DNA from 3 places in the Paenibacillus sp. 7516 genome. Region 2 is predicted to be linked to each of the others. Evidence: riboswitches for the same ligand, from Rfam matches in the RefSeq annotation. Region 2 holds a riboswitch; each other region holds the start of a gene.
The links. A riboswitch is a leader RNA that binds a small molecule or an ion and turns the genes downstream of it on or off. The one in region 2 is predicted to bind cobalamin.
Positions count from the first base shown of each region.

Region 1: it holds a riboswitch for cobalamin, as region 2 does, so the genes downstream of both, nikB (nickel ABC transporter permease) here and cobJ (precorrin-3B C(17)-methyltransferase) in region 2, are expected to answer to the same signal.
Region 3: it holds a riboswitch for cobalamin, as region 2 does, so the genes downstream of both, CHI14_RS14515 (ABC transporter substrate-binding protein) here and cobJ (precorrin-3B C(17)-methyltransferase) in region 2, are expected to answer to the same signal.

Region 1 covers NZ_NPBI01000040.1:114,533-117,814, reverse strand. The annotation lists gene nikC (nickel transporter permease) at 1-806, opposite strand, end outside; gene nikB (nickel ABC transporter permease) at 808-1,746, opposite strand; cobalamin riboswitch at 1,910-2,099, opposite strand; gene CHI14_RS27125 (AraC family transcriptional regulator) at 2,180-3,010, opposite strand; gene melA (alpha-glucosidase/alpha-galactosidase) at 3,206-3,282, shown strand, end outside.
Region 2 covers NZ_NPBI01000024.1:398,688-401,969, forward strand. The annotation lists gene CHI14_RS21400 (GerAB/ArcD/ProY family transporter) at 1-31, shown strand, start outside; gene CHI14_RS21405 (uroporphyrinogen-III synthase) at 163-987, shown strand; cobalamin riboswitch at 1,185-1,373, shown strand; gene cobJ (precorrin-3B C(17)-methyltransferase) at 1,774-3,282, shown strand, end outside.
Region 3 covers NZ_NPBI01000013.1:65,733-69,014, reverse strand. The annotation lists gene CHI14_RS14520 (FecCD family ABC transporter permease) at 1-672, opposite strand, end outside; gene CHI14_RS14515 (ABC transporter substrate-binding protein) at 669-1,670, opposite strand; cobalamin riboswitch at 2,109-2,285, opposite strand; gene CHI14_RS14510 (histidine phosphatase family protein) at 2,407-3,054, opposite strand; gene cbiB (adenosylcobinamide-phosphate synthase CbiB) at 3,045-3,282, opposite strand, start outside.

The DNA of each region.
Region 1 (3,282 bases), on a different contig from region 2:
ACATCCCTCAGACTGTCGCCCAGCAAATTAAAAATGATCACCGTGCAAAATATCGCAAGTCCCGGATAAATCAACAACCACGGAGCTGTCTGCAAATATCGTCTGCCTTCATTCAGCATCGCCCCCCACTCCGGTTCGGGAGGTTGAGCACCCAGCCCCAGAAATGACAGGCCTGAGATGGATAACATCATGCCGCCCACATCCATCATCGCCATGACGATGAGAGGAGACAGCATGTTGGGCAGGATGGTTCTGGTGATGATCTGAATCTTCCGCGCGCCGCTGAAGGCTGCCGCAGCGACATACTCCTTTTGCTGAAGCGAGATCACCAGACTTCTTGCCAGTCGTGCATACTTCGCCCACCAGACAACAGCCAGGGCAATTACCGTATTAAACAGGCCAGGCCCCAGCATCCCCACTACTGCGATGGCGAAGATTAATCCTGGAAAGGCCATCAGTGTATCGGATAACCGCATCAGCACTATATCTGTCAGGCCACGAGCAAAACCTGCGATAACACCAATGGCTACACCAAGCACAAACACAATTCCGATCATCATAAATGTAAGCAGAAGCGACGTCCTGGCCCCGTAAAGGAGACGGGATAACACGCAGCGTCCAAGCTGGTCGGTTCCAAGCGGATATTCCGAACTGGCTGGCTGCAGTACCTTGGCAAAATTCGTTGCCAGTGGATCATGCGGTGCGAGCAGCGGCGCAATCATGGCGAGAATGACCCAAAGGAGGGTCAATGAACATAGAAACGTGAACCAGCGATGCTGTGTCAGAATAAGCTTAAATTCTCTCATTTTAGACATCCACGTCCAGTCGAATCCGCGGGTCATGCAGATGTGTCCAGAGATCAACGATCAGATTCAGCAATACATAGATGGTTGCCATCCAGATGACATAGCCCTGAATCAGAGGATAGTCCCTTGTAAAGATGGCATCCACCGCCATCTGCCCTACACCCGGCCATACGAACAAACTTTCCACAATGGCTGCCCCGCCGAGCAGGGCGCCTGTAGACATGCCCATGAGCGTAACGATGGGCAATAATATATTGGGTAAAATATGCTGCATCATAATGACTCTCTCCTTCACGCCTCTGGCTCTGGCCCCCGTTACATAGTTCTGGGACATCTCTTCCAGAATCACCGTACGGATCTGCCTGATATATTGGGCGATCAGAGGTAACGCCAGTGTGCATGCAGGCAATATCAGGCTGTTCCAGCCCGAACTCCCCATGACGGGAAGCAGCTTGAGCTGTACGCCAAACACCAGCATGAGCAGCATCCCGAGCCAGAAGCTCGGCATGGACAACCCGGCAAACGAAAACAGGCGTATGACGTAATCCAGCACGTTGTTTCTGTAGACGGCCGACAAAACACCCAGTGGAAACGCAATCAGAATGACCAGCAGCAGGGCACTTCCTGTTAGCCGAAGCGTGGCTGGAAGCCTGGACAGCAGAATGTCGAGCACAGGCCTGTCGTATTTATAGGACGTTCCGAAATCTCCGGTAATTACCTGTCCCAGCCAGGTTCCGTAGCGTATCCAAAACGGCTGATCCAGTCCCAGCCGGACACGCACCTGCTGTACCAATTCGTCCGACGGAGTGACCCCTGTAGACATGAGCATAAGCCTTGCCGGGTCCCCCGGAGACAGATAGGTTAGCAGAAACGTCAGAAACGAAATGCCGAATAACACGGCTGCCAGCTGAATGAATCTTTTCACAATATATCTACTCACATGTCTGACATCCTCTCCCCAATCTCCAACCCCGTACATGACTTGTCCATGCATATCAAAAAAGACGTCTCTCTCCGCTAGTACCGGATAAGGACGTCTTAAATAAACAGATTTTCAGAAAAAATCATGCTCTCTAAACACCTTCCTATCTCCCGTAGGTACTACTGTGTTGTTAAACTAGGCAGGTCTCCTGGCTCCAGAATCCTCGTCATTGCAGCACCTTCCCGGTCTAAACCAGTGGCATAACGCAGCATGACTCCTCTGTTACAGTGGCGGGACCGCGCCGGCATTACACCGGTCTTCCCTATTAAGCTTCTACCCGAAGGTAAAGCACCCAGTTCCACATATTCAATTGAAATGCATTCTGTACCAGTATAGCTGGCTCACAGATAATGATCAAAGCATTTATTCAAATTTGAAACAGCTCATCAGCCTACTCCCGCTGCTCTCTCGAACCTTTGGGGGAAACCCCTGTCACACGCTTGAACATCTTGGAAAATAACAACGGATCCGTATACCCCACAGAATGGGCAACCTCACTGACCGAAAGCGTTGAACTCTGCAGCAGCTCTGCTGCGCGATTCATCCGGTATTCAAGAAAAAAAGCCTGCAGCGACTTCCCGTACTTCTCCTTAAAAAGACCGGACAGATAGGTACGATCCAAACGCACGGACTGCGCAATATCAAGGATGGACGTCTTCTGGCTGTACCTGTTCTCCATAAACTGGACCGCTTGTCTGATGTATTCATCCTTGGTGGAAAGGGGCCTCTGCGGCTTACGCTCATCAGGGGAGGAGGAGATCAGTTCGGCAATTAATCGGTACAGCAGACTCTGGCTGAATACATCTCCACCATTGCGCGAGGAGGCTTGAGTCATCTCTGCATACAAACCATCCATTACCTTTGGATCCTTGGCTTCAAATACAGGGCATTCTGGACTCAGGTTAGCCCGCTGCATGAAAGTCTTGGCATGTACGCCCTTAAAACCGAACCAGGAGTATGTCCAAGGCTCCTTCGCATCGGCCTCATAATGAATGATGGTATCCGGCAGAATGGCGAAGCCCTGACCCTGCGTCAAATGGTACTCCTTATCTTCCATATGAACGGTTCCCCGTCCCTCATGAATGTAATGAACCACATAGGAATCTCGTACCCCCGGACCCCAATAATGAGACGGATCACAATCCTCCCAGCCGAAAAAAAGCAGCACCAGCTCCATCTGTGTCCAGTCCATGGGCACCACGTTCATCTCGATTGGGCTCACCTTCTCACTCCTTCCCTTCTTCCATATCAATATTTATCTTACTTCAGATTATAACAGGTATATTGGTTAAATATCAGCTGAAAGCGGGACCAAAAATGGGATTATGCCATGTATGAGAGAGGTTGAACCATAGTTATATAAGCCGGATCGGCCTATAGTTGGGGTACACCATTATTCAGGGAGGCTGGACTTGAGATGAACAAAATTACGTTTCTCGGTGCAGGCAGCACCGTTTTTGTCAAAAATGTATTAGGTGACGTCATGATGACCGA
Region 2 (3,282 bases):
AATGCAGGGGGGCGAGCTTCAGCCTTCCTGATGCCAATCATAAAAAATCGTTATAGAAGAACACACTAAATGACGTGAAACAAGGTTTCCCTCCATGAAACTACCCTGTATACTGTAGTCAAACGAATGACGTTCGGACGAACGAACTGGGGGGAAACATGAATGGCTCAACATTTGGCAGGTATACGTGTAGCACTGACGGGACCACGTAAATCCAAGGAGATGGCGTTGTTAGTTGAGAAAATGGGTGGCATTCCACTCGTGCGGCCAGCACAGGGAACGGTATTCCTGGACGATCGGAACATACGCAATGGTCTCGTCTCCTTGATCTCTGATCCGCCCGACTGGGCGGTATTAACTACAGGCATGGGACTTGATGCCATATTTGAAATGGCAGAGGATATGGACATAGCTGGTCAACTGCTGGATGTTCTGTCGGAAGCTTCAATTGCGGCAAGAGGATACAAAACGGTGAACTCACTTCGTAAGCGCAAGCTCGCACCGCTGGTCCGGGATGATGACGGCAGTACGGACGGGCTGATCCGTGAATTCGCACCACATGATCTTGCCGGCAAGAAAGTCATGCTCCAGCTTCATGGAGAGACTGCGCCGAAGCTGGTCAACTGGCTGGAAGAACAGGGGGCCGAGGTAAGACAGGTTCTGCCTTATCGTCATGTACCACCGGAAGAGGCCGAACTGGAACTGCTTTTGAATGAAATTGTGCAGCGTGAGGTTGATGCCGTAGCATTCACCAGCGGTCCCCAAGTACGGTTTTTGGCAAAGTATGCGGCTTCCCAAGGCAAGCTGGAACAGATGCAGCAGGCCTTCCGGGACGGTGTCATTCCCGCATCTGTCGGCAAAGTGACTGCGAACGCCATGCGTGAAGAAGGGATTGAAGCACGAGTTGTTCCGGAGGAAGAAAAGATGGGAGCGCTCATCGTTGAGCTGGGACGATATATTGCTGCAGCAAACGCAGATCAATCCTGATAAGCAGATCAGGACGCAGGTCTGTTAAAGGATCCAGTAAGATCGTTATTGAGGGTTTCGTATATGGACATCGTATTTCAAGTTCTGATCGGTTCTGGATCAGAACTTTTTTCCGTTTTGTCTGAAAATAGAATCAAGGACAAACATCATAAGCATGGACATTTTTTCCTGAGCGGTGTTATGATGAAAGCAATATCATTCATGAAAACAAGCAAGGTGCTCTTGCGTCGAGCAAGAGGTAACAGGGAATCGGGTGTAAATCCCGAGCGGTCCCGCCACTGTAATGGGGAAGCCCTTTTCATCCAAGTCACTCGTACATTCGGGGAAGACAGAAAAGGAAGCTGATGATCCAGAGCCAGGAGACCTACCTTGCATGTGTCACCGAACCCTTCGCGGAAAGGAGTGGTGTACGAAGAATCAGGAAACGGGCGAACAACCGGTTCGCCTGGCAGGCCCTTTGCGGCCATGCAGCCACAGGTCTATCCTCTATAGGGCCGTGGACTGTCTTCTTGAGTGTACGTACATGCGTATCCCATCCGTTATAAGGATGGGATTTTTTTGTTTTTTTACAGTCGATCCGGAACTGGATTTAATCGAACATGCCGCGAAGAAGAAGGTCGGTCAAGCCGTCCTTTTTCACTGTTTTGGAATAGCCGGGATAAGAAGGTTGAGCTGCACGGAGCAACTCAATAATCAAGAGCTCGTTACAGACAACGGCTAAAGTAGCGATGATATAGATGTGATTGGCGTGTTAAGGGTGAACAGGGAGATGGAGGAGGAGAAGCAATGCAGAGTCAAGGAAAGCTGCTGATTATCGGATTTGGCCCGGGAGCGATGGAGCATATCACCACACGGGCATTGGAGGCACTTCGGGAGAGTGAGGTCATCATTGGTTATAACACTTACGTTGATCTGATTCGTCCACTTCTGGACGGACAGGAGATTGTACGTACAGGCATGACCGAAGAAGTAAGCCGGGCACAGGAAGCGGTCAGACAGGCCGAGATGGGTAAAATCGTTGCAGTAATCTCCAGTGGCGATGCAGGTGTATATGGCATGGCCGGACTGGTGTATGAGGTGCTGATGGAGCAAGGCTGGAAGCCGGAAACTGGCGTTGGCGTTGAAGTTATTCCGGGTGTATCTGCCATTCAATCCTGTGCTTCCTTGCTGGGTGCACCCGTGATGCATGATGCATGTACGATCAGCCTGAGTGACCACCTTACGCCATGGGAGACGATTATTCGCCGAGTTGAAGCAGCAGCATCAGCTGATTTTGTTATTGCTCTGTACAACCCTCGCAGTGGACGCCGGACACGCCAGATCGTGGAGACGCAGGAGATGCTGCTGCGATACCGTAGTCCCCAGACACCGGTGGGGCTTGTAAAAAGTGCCTACCGTGAACGTCAGGATGTCGTGATGACCACGCTGGAAGACATGTTGAATCATGATATCGGCATGCTTACGACGGTGATCATTGGTAATTCCTCGACCATGATGTACGAAGGACTCATGGTCACACCGCGCGGATATCAGCGGAAATACACGCTGAATACCGCGGAACAGCCGCTCAGACCGCATGAGCGGCTCCGCACGGAAGCTGAGCCTTGGTCGCTCGGCGCGATGGAGGCCCGTTCGGCCGCTGCCGCCGATGCAGCAGGCACGGTCCCCGATGCGCAGACCGCACAGCCAGCGGCGGAAACAGCCCTGCGCGGCGCAAGCGCCAGTACAGGCATGGAGCCGCAAGGGCAGCAGGGCGCCGGCATGCCTGCTGCACAGCCAGCGGGCGGCAGTACCGCAGTGCTTGCAGCCGAGCGGCCTGCGGCGGTGCAAGGTGCACCGCGTGCTGCCTTGGCGGTGCCGCATGCTGGTGCAGCCGAACTGGCTGCCGAGGCGCTGACGCGGCTTGCGGCAGGCGGTAAGCTCGCTGGCGAAGCGGCCAGCCGCTGGCTGGATGCAGCCGGGTCAGGCGTGCCAGCCGGGACGCCGCAGACGGCAGGGGCATCTGCTGAGCGGCAAGCACCCGAGCCGGGACGCAAGGCACCGCTGTTCGAGATTGGCGTGTCGCCTGGCGTCGGCAACAAGAAGTTTACAGCAGCCCAGATGGCGCTGCTGGCGCAATGCGCGAGTGAAGAAGGCGAGCTGGAATACACGCCGGAGCATCAGATTATTTTGCGGGTACCGACCTTTGAACCGGATCAGCTGGTAGAGGAACTGCGTGCAGCGAATTTCATCGTGGTGCCGATCGGTGACGTTATTAAGGTGAAGGCCTGTGACTTCTGCAATATGGAGAAGGAT
Region 3 (3,282 bases), on a different contig from region 2:
ACGGGCACGGCTCCAGAGGAAAATCAGACCCAGTATAAAATACGGGAAAAGGATGGCCGTATACGACCACCCACGCAGAGCCAGACTTCCCATCGTCCAGTATATAATTTCGTTAATCGTCTGTTTCGACATGGTCGACAGGAAGGAGACCACCGCTCCCAGAAAACTTTGCATCACCACACCAGCCAGAATCAGGCTGTGCGTCGGTATTTTGCGCCCTTCACGAGCCAGGGCGAGCACAAACCATAATGTGATCACACCCGTAAGAAATGCAACGAGCGGCAAGGTCCAGATTCCGATCAGTGCATATTGCAATCCGAAGAAAATTAGAAAAGCAGCCCCCACCGATGCACCAGACGATACGCCAAGCGTAAACGGATCTGCCAGCGGGTTACGAAGAACCCCCTGAAAGCCCGCTCCGGCGATGGCCAGCGATGCACCCACGAGTACTGCAAGCAGCACCCGCGGGAACCTGACCTTCCATATAATCTGCTCGGCTGCCGTACTCCAGTCGGGCGTGATCCAATCTCCGATCCATGGCATGTGATGAAGCAGAATGCCTGCAATGTCACGGACAGGCAGAGCCACTGAACCGATGCCCGTACAGATCAGCACAGTCAGCACAAGCAGCAGAATTCCGGCTGTTCCGTACACTGCCAGCTTTTTACTCATTGGAACAGGTCAGGATAGATCGCTTTGGCTACAGCTTTCAAACCTTCCGTTACACGTGGACCCGGACGGCTCAGCAGGTTGGCATCCAGGCCAATGACTGCATCGTCTTTTACCGCCGTGATTTGATCCCAGCCGCTGCGCTCTTTGATGATCTGATCCAATGTTTTGGAGTTCTCATCAATTACATCATTGGCGTACAGAATGACATCCGGATTGGAAGCAATAATGTTCTCTTCGTTAATTTCATTCCAGCCCACAAGGTCGGAAGCAACGTTGATTCCACCGGCTACCGTGATCAGTTCATCCATGAATTCGCCTTTACCCACAGTCCAGCCCGGGGAGAATTCAACATATACCTTTTTCTGATCTTCCGACTTCACAGCCTTAACCGCTTCGGTTACGTCCGCTACATCCTGTTTCATCTTCGTAATAAGCTCCTGTGCCTGCTCCTGATGATCCGTAATTTTGCCGAATGTTTCGATGTTGTTCATGACATCATCTATCGATTTCGGATCCGTTTTGAAAATGGTGATACCCAGCTCGCGCAGCTTCGTCACAGCTTCTTCGCTCATGGAGATCCCTGTAAATACGATGTCTGCTTCAGCTGCGATAATTGACTCTTCATTGGGCTTCGTCACACCGCCCATTTTCGGTTTGGTTGTTGCAGCTTCCGGATAATCGTCATAGTCGGATACGCCTACGATCTGCTCGTCCAATCCAAGGGCGAACAATGACTCGGTTTCTGCCGGAGACACGGATACGATTTTGGCTGGCGCTTTCTCAAACGTGAAGGATTCACCCGTTGCATCCGTTACCGTAAGTGGATATTGTGTTTTGAGATCCGTCTGCTCCTGGCCTTGGGATTGCTCCTGTGCCGGCTGCTGCGTAGACGTGCCTGTTCCCTCGCTCGTTGTTGCGTTTCCACATCCGGCCAAAGCCAGTGTGAGCATCGCTGCTGTCAGCAGGGACGCCATGCCTTTCCAATTCTTGATGTTCATTCTGTTCATTCTCCCCTTCTCTATGTTCTCTCTTAAGTAGTGCTCCTGACCATTTCCCCTGAATTGGTGTTCCTAAATAAAATGACCCTAGAAAACCACACTTGGCCACTACGATTGCAGTACCATCTTCCGATCGCTGTTATCCCCAGATTTTTTTGATTCTCTCTTATAAACGTGAAAATCCGGGGATAGCTTTTGCTTTCGATGCAGCTTTCTTTCAGAAAGCTTTTAGGCGAGCGCTACGCTTCTTCAGATTGGTTCTGCACTCTTCGTTACGTGTGAATATTTCAGTTCATCCTATATGAACAAAAAAATCCCTGATCCTTACGTCAGGATCAGGGATGACGTCTCGCATATGGCGATCTGCACATCTACAGCGTACCCGCTGTTCATGCACATAGAATTGCCCGAAACGCTGTCCTTTCCTCGAAGGAACACCGGTTTATACGTCCAGGGCAGGTAACCTGACTTACAGGACTGCTCGTCCTGATTTACAGTGGCGGGACCGTGCCGGATTCACACCGGCTTCCCTATTTCACCCATTGTGCCGTTCATCGTTTGCATAAGCTCGATGAGCTCTTGCTCGCACAAGGGACCCGTGGTCGCTGATATTGTAACCATTCAAGTGAGCATGTCCCATCCCTCAGCGCTTAAGCGCATAACGAGATATGTATTCATGCTGAAGTCACACTTCTGTTGTGATTATAGGTTATATTGCACATCCTTACAACCCGATTCACGGAAAAGACACCCTGCTTGAAATCCAGCTATTTCCGCTTTTTTCAAGCCGAACCTTAATGGCTTGCCCCGGAATGACCTGTGTATCCCAGAATCCCAGTTCCGGTATGAGACGTGACATGGCATACCGAATGACACCACCATGGGTAACTACGGCTATCGCCGGAACATGATTTTCTTCCGAATGTTCCTCTGGCGAAACGGACACAAGGCACTCCTTCACGAAAGAGTCAATCCTCGCAGCAAATGCCTGCCAAGGCTCGCCGCCCGGTGGCGTCACATGCTGCGGTGCATTAATCCATTCCCGGTAGAGCGGATTGTCCTTGAGCTCATTGTACGTCATCCCTTCCCATTGCCCAAAATCAATCTCACGCAGACGCGGATCATACTTTGCTTGTCCTGCTTGTACCGGGGCAATTCGTTCCACCGTCTGCCGGCAGCGCAGCAGATCGCTGCTATATAGCGCATCCCATGTGATCCCGCGAATGGACTTGCGAAGCGGCGCCAGTTCCATCTCTGCATCCGACAGGAGACCGATATCGGTATGTCCGAGGTATCTCTTTTCCACATTCCAAGATGTTGTCCCATGACGGATAAACACGATCTCCCGCGTTCCTGTTCCACGCTTCCCGGATTCTACTTCCATAACAGCGCACCTCCTGCTGTCCAGATGCCGAACGTTACCAGCCAGCATAACAGCACAAAAGCTCCCGCCGACCAGAACATCAAACGCGTGGTCCGCACGATATCCTCTGCTTCCATCAGCCGCGACTGATCACCCATATAGGCTCGAAAAGAAGCCACACCGTGGTAGACGTTATGCCCGCCAAGCCTGATACCCAGCGCTCCCGCAACGGCAGACTCCGGGAATCCG